2 regions of the Dinoroseobacter shibae DFL 12 genome follow, and region 1 is predicted to be linked to the other one. Evidence: riboswitches for the same ligand, from Rfam matches in the RefSeq annotation. Region 1 holds a riboswitch; the other holds the start of a gene.
The links. Region 1 has a riboswitch for cobalamin ahead of DSHI_RS00805 (CbtB domain-containing protein). Riboswitches for the same ligand answer to the same signal wherever they lie in the genome.
Positions count from the first base shown of each region.

Region 1 (4,317 bases):
GGGCGGGACAAGCAGTTCCTGGGCGTTGGGATCGAAAGGTGAGCTCCGGAATATCCGGATTTCGCTAGGCATCATGTGTCTCCGAACCTGGATACAGGTTCAAACCCCTCAGACCAAAGTATGACACGCGCGCCGCCTAAAGACGAGGCTCAAATACAGGTTTTCTGCGCGTGAGGGGCGGTATCTGCGCGGTATTGCAGGCAAAACTTGTCCGAGATTAAGATTTCAGCTGGGCACCGAAAACACCGGCTCTCCGGAATGGCGTCAGGCGCGCCGGAAAGGGGTTTTGGGCGAATCCCCCTGATCGGTTTGCGCGGCCGCCTTCACGAAGCGCCCGCGCGATGATCCGGCCTGAGCGATAACCGAAGGCTTACGCAGCCAGCGCTGCCGCGATCGCCACGCTGTCCAGCCCGGCCTGTCCGATGACCACCAGGCGCGTCTCGCGCGTCTCGTCCGCGCCGAGGGGGCGGTCGAAATAGGTCTCTATCCGCGGCCCGACCGCTTGCAGGGTCAGGCGCATGGGTTTGCCCGCCACGGCCGCGAACCCCTTCAACCGGAGGATGTCGTGATCGGCGATCACGCGCGCGACATGGGCCGCGAAGGCGTCCGGCTCGGTGATTTCCGGCAGGGTGACGACGAAGGACGTGAAGGCGTCGTGGTCGTGGTCATGGTGGGGGTGGTCGTCATGGTGATCGTCGTCGTGATCGTCGTGATCATGGTGGTGGTGATGGTGGACCTCGCTGCGGGCCTCCAGATCGTGCTCCGCCCCGATGCCCTGGCCCAGCAACACATCCACCGGCAGCGCGCCATGGGTGGCGCGGACCACCTGAACCCCGCCGCGGGCCTCGGATTTCAGCCGCTCGGTCAGCGCCTCGGCCTCGGCCGGGGTCAGCAGGTCGGTCTTGTTGACCACCAGCATGTCGGCGCAGGCGACCTGATCCTCGAACAGCTCCGACAGGGGTGTCTCGTGGTCGAGGTTCTCGTCCAGCTTGCGCTGGGCGTCCACGGCGGCCACGGAATGTGCAAAGCGGCCCTCGGTCACGGCCTTGCCATCGACCACGGTGACGACCCCGTCCACGGTCACCTTGGTCGAGATCCCGGGCCAGTTGAAGGCTCGCACCAGGGGCTGCGGTAGGGCGAGACCGGAGGTTTCGATCACGATATGATCGGGCGGGGTCTCGCGGGCGAGCAGCTTTTCCATGGTCGGAATGAAGTCGTCGGCCACGGTGCAGCAGATGCAGCCATTGCTGAGTTCCATGATGTCATCCTCGCTGCAGGTTTCGTCCCCGCAGCCCTTGAGGATGTCGCCATCGACCCCGAGATCGCCGAACTCGTTGATGATCAGGGCGATCCGCTTGCCGTTCGCATTGGCGAGCATGTGGCGGATCAGGGTGGTCTTGCCGGCGCCGAGAAAGCCGGTGACGACCGTGGCGGGGATCTTTGCGGGCATCTCAAGCCTCCTGTCGGGAGTAGAAATAGGCGGCGAAGAAGCCGAGGGCGGCCCAGCCGGCGGCGGAATAGCCCAGCGACATGGCCGCAAAGCTTGCCGCAAGTTCGGCCGGGGTGACGCCGAAATAGGTGTCGAGCACCGGAGCGCCGATGATCTGCGGCACAAGCAGGAGCGGGATCGCCAGCCAGGGCCAGAGACCGCGCCCGAAGGCCAGAAGCCACATCGCCAGACCCGCGCTGAGCAGGGTCGCCAGCCACCAGGCCTGGCGCGGCCCGATCTCGGCGCCGACGGAGCCGGGCAGGACCGGGGGTTGACCCATGGCCGGGGCAAGCTGGATCGCGACGAAGCCCGCAAGACCCCAGATCAGGCCCTGGCGCGGGGTGATCTTGGTCAGCTTCTTCGTTTCGGCCAACGCCATCAGCGCCACCAGCAGCAGCCCGAAGCCGGTGTAGGTCACGATGTTGAACGCCACGGTCAGGCCGTAGCGCACCGGCTCGGCCGCCAGGTCGACCTCGGCCCCGCCGCGCGGCGACTGTGGCGTGCCGTCCACGGCGAAATGGACCTTCTCCCCGGCCTCGTAGAGCTCGCCCTCCAGAAGAGACGAGGTCACGAACGAAAATTGCAGGAGGGCGGCAATCAACCCCGCTGCAAGCCCAGCGAACACAGCGCTGGTCAGCAATTTCATGGACATGTTGTCAGGCGCTGCTCAGTGGCAGGGAAAGGCCATGGCGTGGCGCTGGTCGTGGGCCGCGTCATGCAGGATCGTGGCTTGCGCGTAGCCCGACAGAAACAGCAGCAGCAGGCCCGCGGCCATCGCGGCAACGATGCCGGTGGTCGAGGTTGCGGCGCGCGCGATTGCGGCGGTCTGGGTCGTGGTTTGGGTCGTCATGTCGTCTCTCTCCATGCCCGTCACACCCGACGGGCGGCTAAGGGTGTCGCGCATGGCTGGTCTCCTGGCTCGCGGGTCATCGGGGTGGATCGGCCTTCCCGGGGCGGGCCCCAGTGGCATGTCGATCTCCCTCTCCGCATACAGTCGCGGGGGCGGCTGAGGCTTTGGTCCTCCGGTTTGGATCGGACCGTTCCACATTCCCATTTGATCCCCCGGGCGCTTGGCGCGGGCACGGGGAACCATGCCTGACTGTTCTGCGCCCGTGACACCGGAGGCGTCAAGTCTTCATTGGTCGCAGGTGCAGCAATTCAAGCCTGCCTCATTTAGCGGCCTGCGCAATATATCGCGGATTTCAAGTTATCCACGACGATATGCAGTGGCGGGATTGACTCGATGGCCCCTGGTCGTGACCCTTGGAGATCGAAGAATCATGCCCGGAGACCCCCGATGCGGTTCACCCGTCTGCGCCTCAATGGCTTCAAGAGCTTCGTCGACCCGACCGATCTGATCATCGGGGATGGGCTTACCGGGGTGGTCGGACCGAACGGCTGCGGCAAGTCCAACCTGCTGGAAGCCTTGCGCTGGGTGATGGGGGAAAATCGCCCCACGGCCATGCGCGGCGGCGGCATGGAGGACGTGATCTTCGCCGGGGCCGCGAGCCGCCCGGCGCGCAACTTTGCCGAGGTCGCGCTGATCCTCGACAACTCGGACCGGCGCGCGCCTGCGGGGTTCAACGATACCGACCAGTTGGAGATCATCCGCCGGATCACCCGGGATGTGGGCTCGGCCTACAAGACCAACGGCAAGGATGTGCGGGCGCGGGATGTGCAGATGCTGTTTGCCGATGCCTCGACGGGCGCGCATTCGCCCGCGCTGGTGCGGCAGGGGCAGATCTCCGAGTTGATCAACGCCAAGCCCAAGGCCCGTCGGCGCATCCTCGAAGAGGCGGCGGGCATTTCCGGCCTCTATCAGCGGCGGCACGAGGCGGAGCTGAAGCTGCGCGGGGCCGAGACCAATCTCGACCGGGTCGACGATGTGCTGGAGGCGCTGGCGGCACAGCTTGCAACCCTGGCGCGGCAGGCCAAGCAGGCGGCGCGGTATCGCGAGATCGGGGCGCAGCTGCGCCGGGCGGAGGGGCTCTTGCTCTATCGGCGCTGGCGAGAGGCGGATGAGACGCGGCTCGTGGCCGTGGGCGAGCTGACCGCGCGCACGACCGAGGCCGCCGCGGCCGAGACCGCGGCACGTCAGGCCGCGAAGGCCCGTGTGGCCGCGGACGAAGCCCTGCCGCCCCTGCGCGAGGAAGAAGCGATTGCCGGCGCAGTGGTTCAGCGGCTCCATGTGCAGCGGGACACTCTGGCCGATCAGGAAACCCGGGCGCGGGAGGCGATCGAGACCCTGACCGGACGGATCGCGACGCTTGAGGCCGATATCGCCCGGGAAGAGGAGTTGAACCGGGACGCGGGCGAGACCATCGCCAAGCTGGACTGGGAGCAGGCGCAGATCGCCAAGGCGTCGGTCGGACATGACGAGAAGCTCGCGGCGGCGGCAGAGGCCGCGCAGGCGGCGAGCGAGGTTCTGACCGACCGGGAGACGACCCAGTCGGAGATGACCGAGGATGTCGCCCGGCTTGCCGCGCGGCACCAGTCGACCCAGCGGCTGCTGCAGGAGGCGGGCCGGGCCGAGACCCGCGCGCAGGAGCAGGTGGGCCGCGCCGAGGCGGCCCTGTCCGAGGCGCAGGCGGGTCTGTGCGATGCGGAGACGCGGTTTGTGGCTGCGGAACGCGATCAGCAGGCCGCCCAGGGCGAAACCGAAGCCGCCGAGGCGGCGCTGGCCGCGGCAGAGGCGGAGCGCTCCGAGGTGCAGGGGGCGGAGGCGGAGGCCCGCGCTGCCCGTTCCGAGGCCGAGGGCGAGGCGACCGCGCTCCGGGCCGAGGTCGGCGCGCTGGAGAAGCTGGTGGACCGGGCGCGGGCCGAGGGGG
Region 1 covers NC_009952.1:161,677-165,993, forward strand. Annotated here, with positions in the region: gene DSHI_RS00790 (hypothetical protein) at 1-72, opposite strand, end outside; gene cobW (cobalamin biosynthesis protein CobW) at 371-1,450, opposite strand; gene DSHI_RS00800 (CbtA family protein) at 1,452-2,135, opposite strand; gene DSHI_RS00805 (CbtB domain-containing protein) at 2,157-2,393, opposite strand; cobalamin riboswitch at 2,377-2,598, opposite strand; gene smc (chromosome segregation protein SMC) at 2,787-4,317, shown strand, end outside.

Region 2 (4,317 bases), 380 kb from region 1:
AATCCGATCCGCCATGATGCCCCAAACCGTGCCAAGCGGCACGGCGACCGCGCCCAAGCTGACCGCGACGGAGATCGAGAGCAGCAGCACCGCAACCCCCGCCACCGTCAGCGACGGCATCACGAAGGCCCGGCGTGCGGGCGCTCCAACCCGGGTCTCGGTCATTCTGCGCGGAACGCTTCGGCGAGCGTCCTCACTGCGCCGATGTTGCGCGGGCCGGGCGTCGCCTCGACGTATTCGAGCGTGACGAACCGGTCATTCCTGACCGCAGACAAGTCAGCGAAAGCGGGGTTTTGCATCATGAAATCGCGCTTCTGCGCCGCCGTGACGTCGCCATAGTTCACGATCACGATGACCTCGGGGTCGCGTTCCACCACCGCCTCCCAGCCGACGGTCGTCCAGCTCTTTTCGACGTCGTCCATGATGTTGGTTCCGCCCGCGGCCTGGATCAGGGCATTCGGCATGGCGTAGCGGCCGGCAGTGAAGGGCATGTCCTCGCCACTGTCATAAACGAAAACGCGGGGGGCGTTCTCCAGAGGTGTCATTTCGGCAAGGATCGCATCGAGTTCCGCGCGGTAGCCCGCCACCAGCGCCTCGGCGCGTTCCGCGACGCCGAAGATACGTCCGAGGTTCAGGAGATCGGCGTACATGTCATCCATCCGCGCGGGGGGCTTGTCCATGATATGGGTGCAGCTTTCGGTCAGCTCGTAAACCTGGATGCCAAAGGGCGCGAGTGTGTCAGGCGTCACCTCGCCGCCGACCCGCATGCCGTAGTTCCAGCCCGCGAAGTAGAAATCCGCACCCGCGCCGATGAGGACTTCCTTGGATGGGTATTTCTCGGAAAGTTCCGGCAACTCCCCAACATCCGCGCGCATGGCTTCGTCGAGCTTGTTCCAACCATTGATGCCGGTGAAGCCGACCATTCGCTCTGTCAGCCCAAGCACGAGCATCATTTCGGTCAGATTGACATCATTGGACACGGCCGCCTTGGGAGGGGCGTCGAACGTAACCTCGCGATCGCAGCTCTGGACGGTGACAGGATGCGCAAAAGCCGGGCCGGCAAACGCGAGAAGGGCGAGGGAAAGCAGGGGTCGCATGTTGGATCCTTGGGATTAGAGATGGAACGTCAGGTGAGGGTCGCCGCTGGGCGCAAGGGTCTGGCGCGAGACGCGGACACCGAAGGCGCGCGCGATCAGATCTTCGCTCAACACCTCGCCCGGCGGGCCGCAAGCCAGAGCCTGGCCGTCCGAGAGAACCAACACCTCATCTGTGTGGGTCGCGGCCAGATTGATGTCATGGAGCGAGGTGACGATGGTCGGACCCAGGGTGCCGATCAGGTCCAACACTTCCAGTTGATGGCGGATATCGAGGTGATTGGTCGGTTCGTCCAGAACAAGCAGCCGTGGCTCCTGCGCCAGTGCGCGCGCGACCATGACACGCTGACGTTCCCCGCCCGACAGTGTTCCGAACATGCGATCGGCAAAGGCCGCAAGGTCCAGCCTGGCGAGGGCGGCGCGCACGATCCGGGCATCGCTGTCCCCAGCCGAGGCCAGGCCACTGCGATGTGGTGTTCGGCCAAGGGCCACGATCTCGCGCACGGTCAACGCGAAGTCGGTGGGCTGCTCCTGCAATACTACAGCGATCGAGCGGGCCACCTCGCGGGCTGAGATCGACCAGATGTCCACTCCGTCCAGCAGCACTCTTCCGCCGGCAGGGCGGAGATAGCGATAGAGCAAACGCAGCAGTGTGGACTTGCCCGCGCCGTTCGCTCCGACGACGCCGAGTATACGGCCAGGGGCCAGCGCGAAGGAGGTCGGGTGCAGGACGGACGCGCCACGCTTCGGAGCCCAGCTCAGATCCTCGACCAGCAGAGCGGCGGCCGTCACTGGACCGGCCCCGCCTCGGCGACGATCAGTGCAGCCGGCACGCGGGCCAATGTCGTGCGCTGCAGCTTGCCCGGCCGCGTGGTCGAGGAGCACCAACCGTCGTCCAGGTCGCGATACTGCCGTGCGAAGGCAACGAGATCTTCGATGTCCTGCCCCGGCTCGATGTCACCGAACAGGTACGTCGCCTTGGCGGATGCGTGGTAAGCGACAGTGCAGGGTCTATCGCAGCCGGCCATACAGGCCACACCCGAAATCTCAAAATCGTTCGACAGGAGACCTCCGGCCGCTTTGAGCGCCGCGCGCAAGCGGTCGATCAGCTCAAGGCCAGGGCGGCAGTCGCGGCCCTTGTGTCGGCACGACGTGCAGATCGTGATCCTGTGGGAATGATATCCGGTTGCGTCCATGTCGCCCTCCGCGAATACGCGAGAGCGGACATCGGACATGCAAACCGGAGCGGAACGCGCCCGTATGAAACATCATGACCTCCTGCCCAGACACCCCGCCTGGTCGAGTTGCATTTGGCGCCGAAAGCGCACCATCGATGGCAGGTCTCCTGACTCGCGGGTCACGGCTTCCCCGAACCTTCCCGGACCGCATCGGTCCAGTGGTGTCCACGGGGTCGCTCACCGCTCACAGTTGCGGGGGCAGTCACGGGTTTGGTGCCTGATGGCTACGCCTCACCGTGTTCCCTTTTCATCCCTTCACCCTCGCGGGTTTCGGGAACCATCGATCAGAGCATCGCTTGAATACCAATCCTGGTCAAGAACAAGCGCGGATCAGGACCCAGTTGGCCAACACAAGCCAGCGACAGGTTCGATGCGTTCCCTAGAGCTTCGTTGTGTTTGACTGATCACCGCGCGTAGCGCGCCGCTGTCAGCCCCTCCATCGAGATTTCAGGCGGTTTTCCCATGACCACATCGGCAACGGCCCGGCCCGAGCCACAAGCCATGGTCCAGCCCAGCGTCCCATGCCCGGTGTTCAGGAACAGGTTTTCGTAACGCGTCGGGCCGAGAACCGGCGTGCCATCGGGCGTCATCGGGCGCAAACCCGTCCAACCTTCGGCACGAGAGAGATCGCCGCCCTTGGGAAACAGATCGCCAATCACATGCCGTACCGTGTCGGTGGCATGCGGGCCCAGGCGATTGGAATAGCCCACGATCTCGGCTTGCCCCGCCACGCGGATACGATCGCCCAAGCGGGTGATCGCGACCTTGTGCGTCTCGTCCATGATCGTCGATTGCGGGGCGAACGCGTCGTTCGTGACGGGGAGCGTGACGGAATAGCCCTTGACCGGATAGACCGGCAGCCTGATCCCGATGGGGTTCAGAACGTTCACGGCGTAACTGCCCATGGCACACACATAGGCGTCCCCGGAAATACGCCCGGCAATTTCCGTGTCCACACCCGAGATCTTGCCATTCTCGACGGCGATGGCCTTGATGGTTTGGCCGTACTGGAACTCAACGCCCATTTCGATGCACTTGTCGGTCAAGGCAATCGTGAACATGCGGCAATCGCCGGTGCGGTCCGAAGTCAGGCGTAATCCGCCGACGAATTTTCCGCGGACTTCCGCCAAGGCCGGTTCTACTTCTATACAGGCATCGCGCCCGAGCACCTCGTATGGCGAGCCGTACTCGGCCAAGACCGCTTGATCGGCCTTGGATGCTTTCATCTGTTTGGCGGTGCGGAAAAGTTGCAGCGTGCCCATCTGGCGTCCGTCGTATTCGATACCGGTGTCGGCGATCAGATCCGGCATGACATCGCGCGAATAACTGGACACACGCACCATGCGCCCCTTGTTGATCGCGTAGCTTTCGGCGTTGCAGTTGCGCAGCATCTGCAGACACCATTTCCACATGGTCGGGCTCAGGAGCGGCATGATGAACAACGGACGACGTTTCATGAACATCCATTTGACCGCCTTGAGCGGAATACCCGGCGCCGCCCAAGGCGAGCTCATCCCGTAGCTCAACTGCCCCGCGTTGGCGTAACTCGTCTCCAGGCCCGGACCGGTCTGACGGTCAATGACCACGACCTTTACGCCTTGCTTGGCCAGGTAATATGCGGTGGTGACGCCGATGACGCCCGCGCCCATGATAACGACTTTCATGACAAGCCACTTTCCTTGATCAGGTTTGTCACGATCGAGACCCAACCTGCCGTTAATTCTCTTGCTGATGAGCGCCACCTTACAGGAAGGGCGCCGGTCAAACCGGGGAAATCGCGATGCGCGGCGTCACCGGGTCGCTGCGGGTTGTTCCACCTGAATGATGGTCAGCATCCGTCGCTGGTTTCCCCTTGTCTCCCAGTGGAAACTGGCGCCTTCCGCCAAGCCCAGCAGGGCGACACCGATCGGCGTCGTCACGGACACCCGGAGCCGGGCAATATCGGCCTCTTCGGGATAAACGAGGGTCACGGACTTTTCCTGTCC
Region 2 covers NC_009952.1:544,733-549,049, reverse strand. Annotated here, with positions in the region: gene DSHI_RS02845 (FecCD family ABC transporter permease) at 1-120, opposite strand, end outside; gene DSHI_RS02840 (ABC transporter substrate-binding protein) at 162-1,097, opposite strand; gene DSHI_RS02835 (ABC transporter ATP-binding protein) at 1,113-1,886, opposite strand; gene DSHI_RS02830 (DUF1636 family protein) at 1,883-2,290, opposite strand; cobalamin riboswitch at 2,413-2,629, opposite strand; gene DSHI_RS02825 (D-amino acid dehydrogenase) at 2,737-3,996, opposite strand; gene rnk (nucleoside diphosphate kinase regulator) at 4,123-4,317, opposite strand, start outside.
Region 2: another riboswitch for cobalamin. It lies ahead of DSHI_RS02830 (DUF1636 family protein); the one in region 1 lies ahead of DSHI_RS00805 (CbtB domain-containing protein).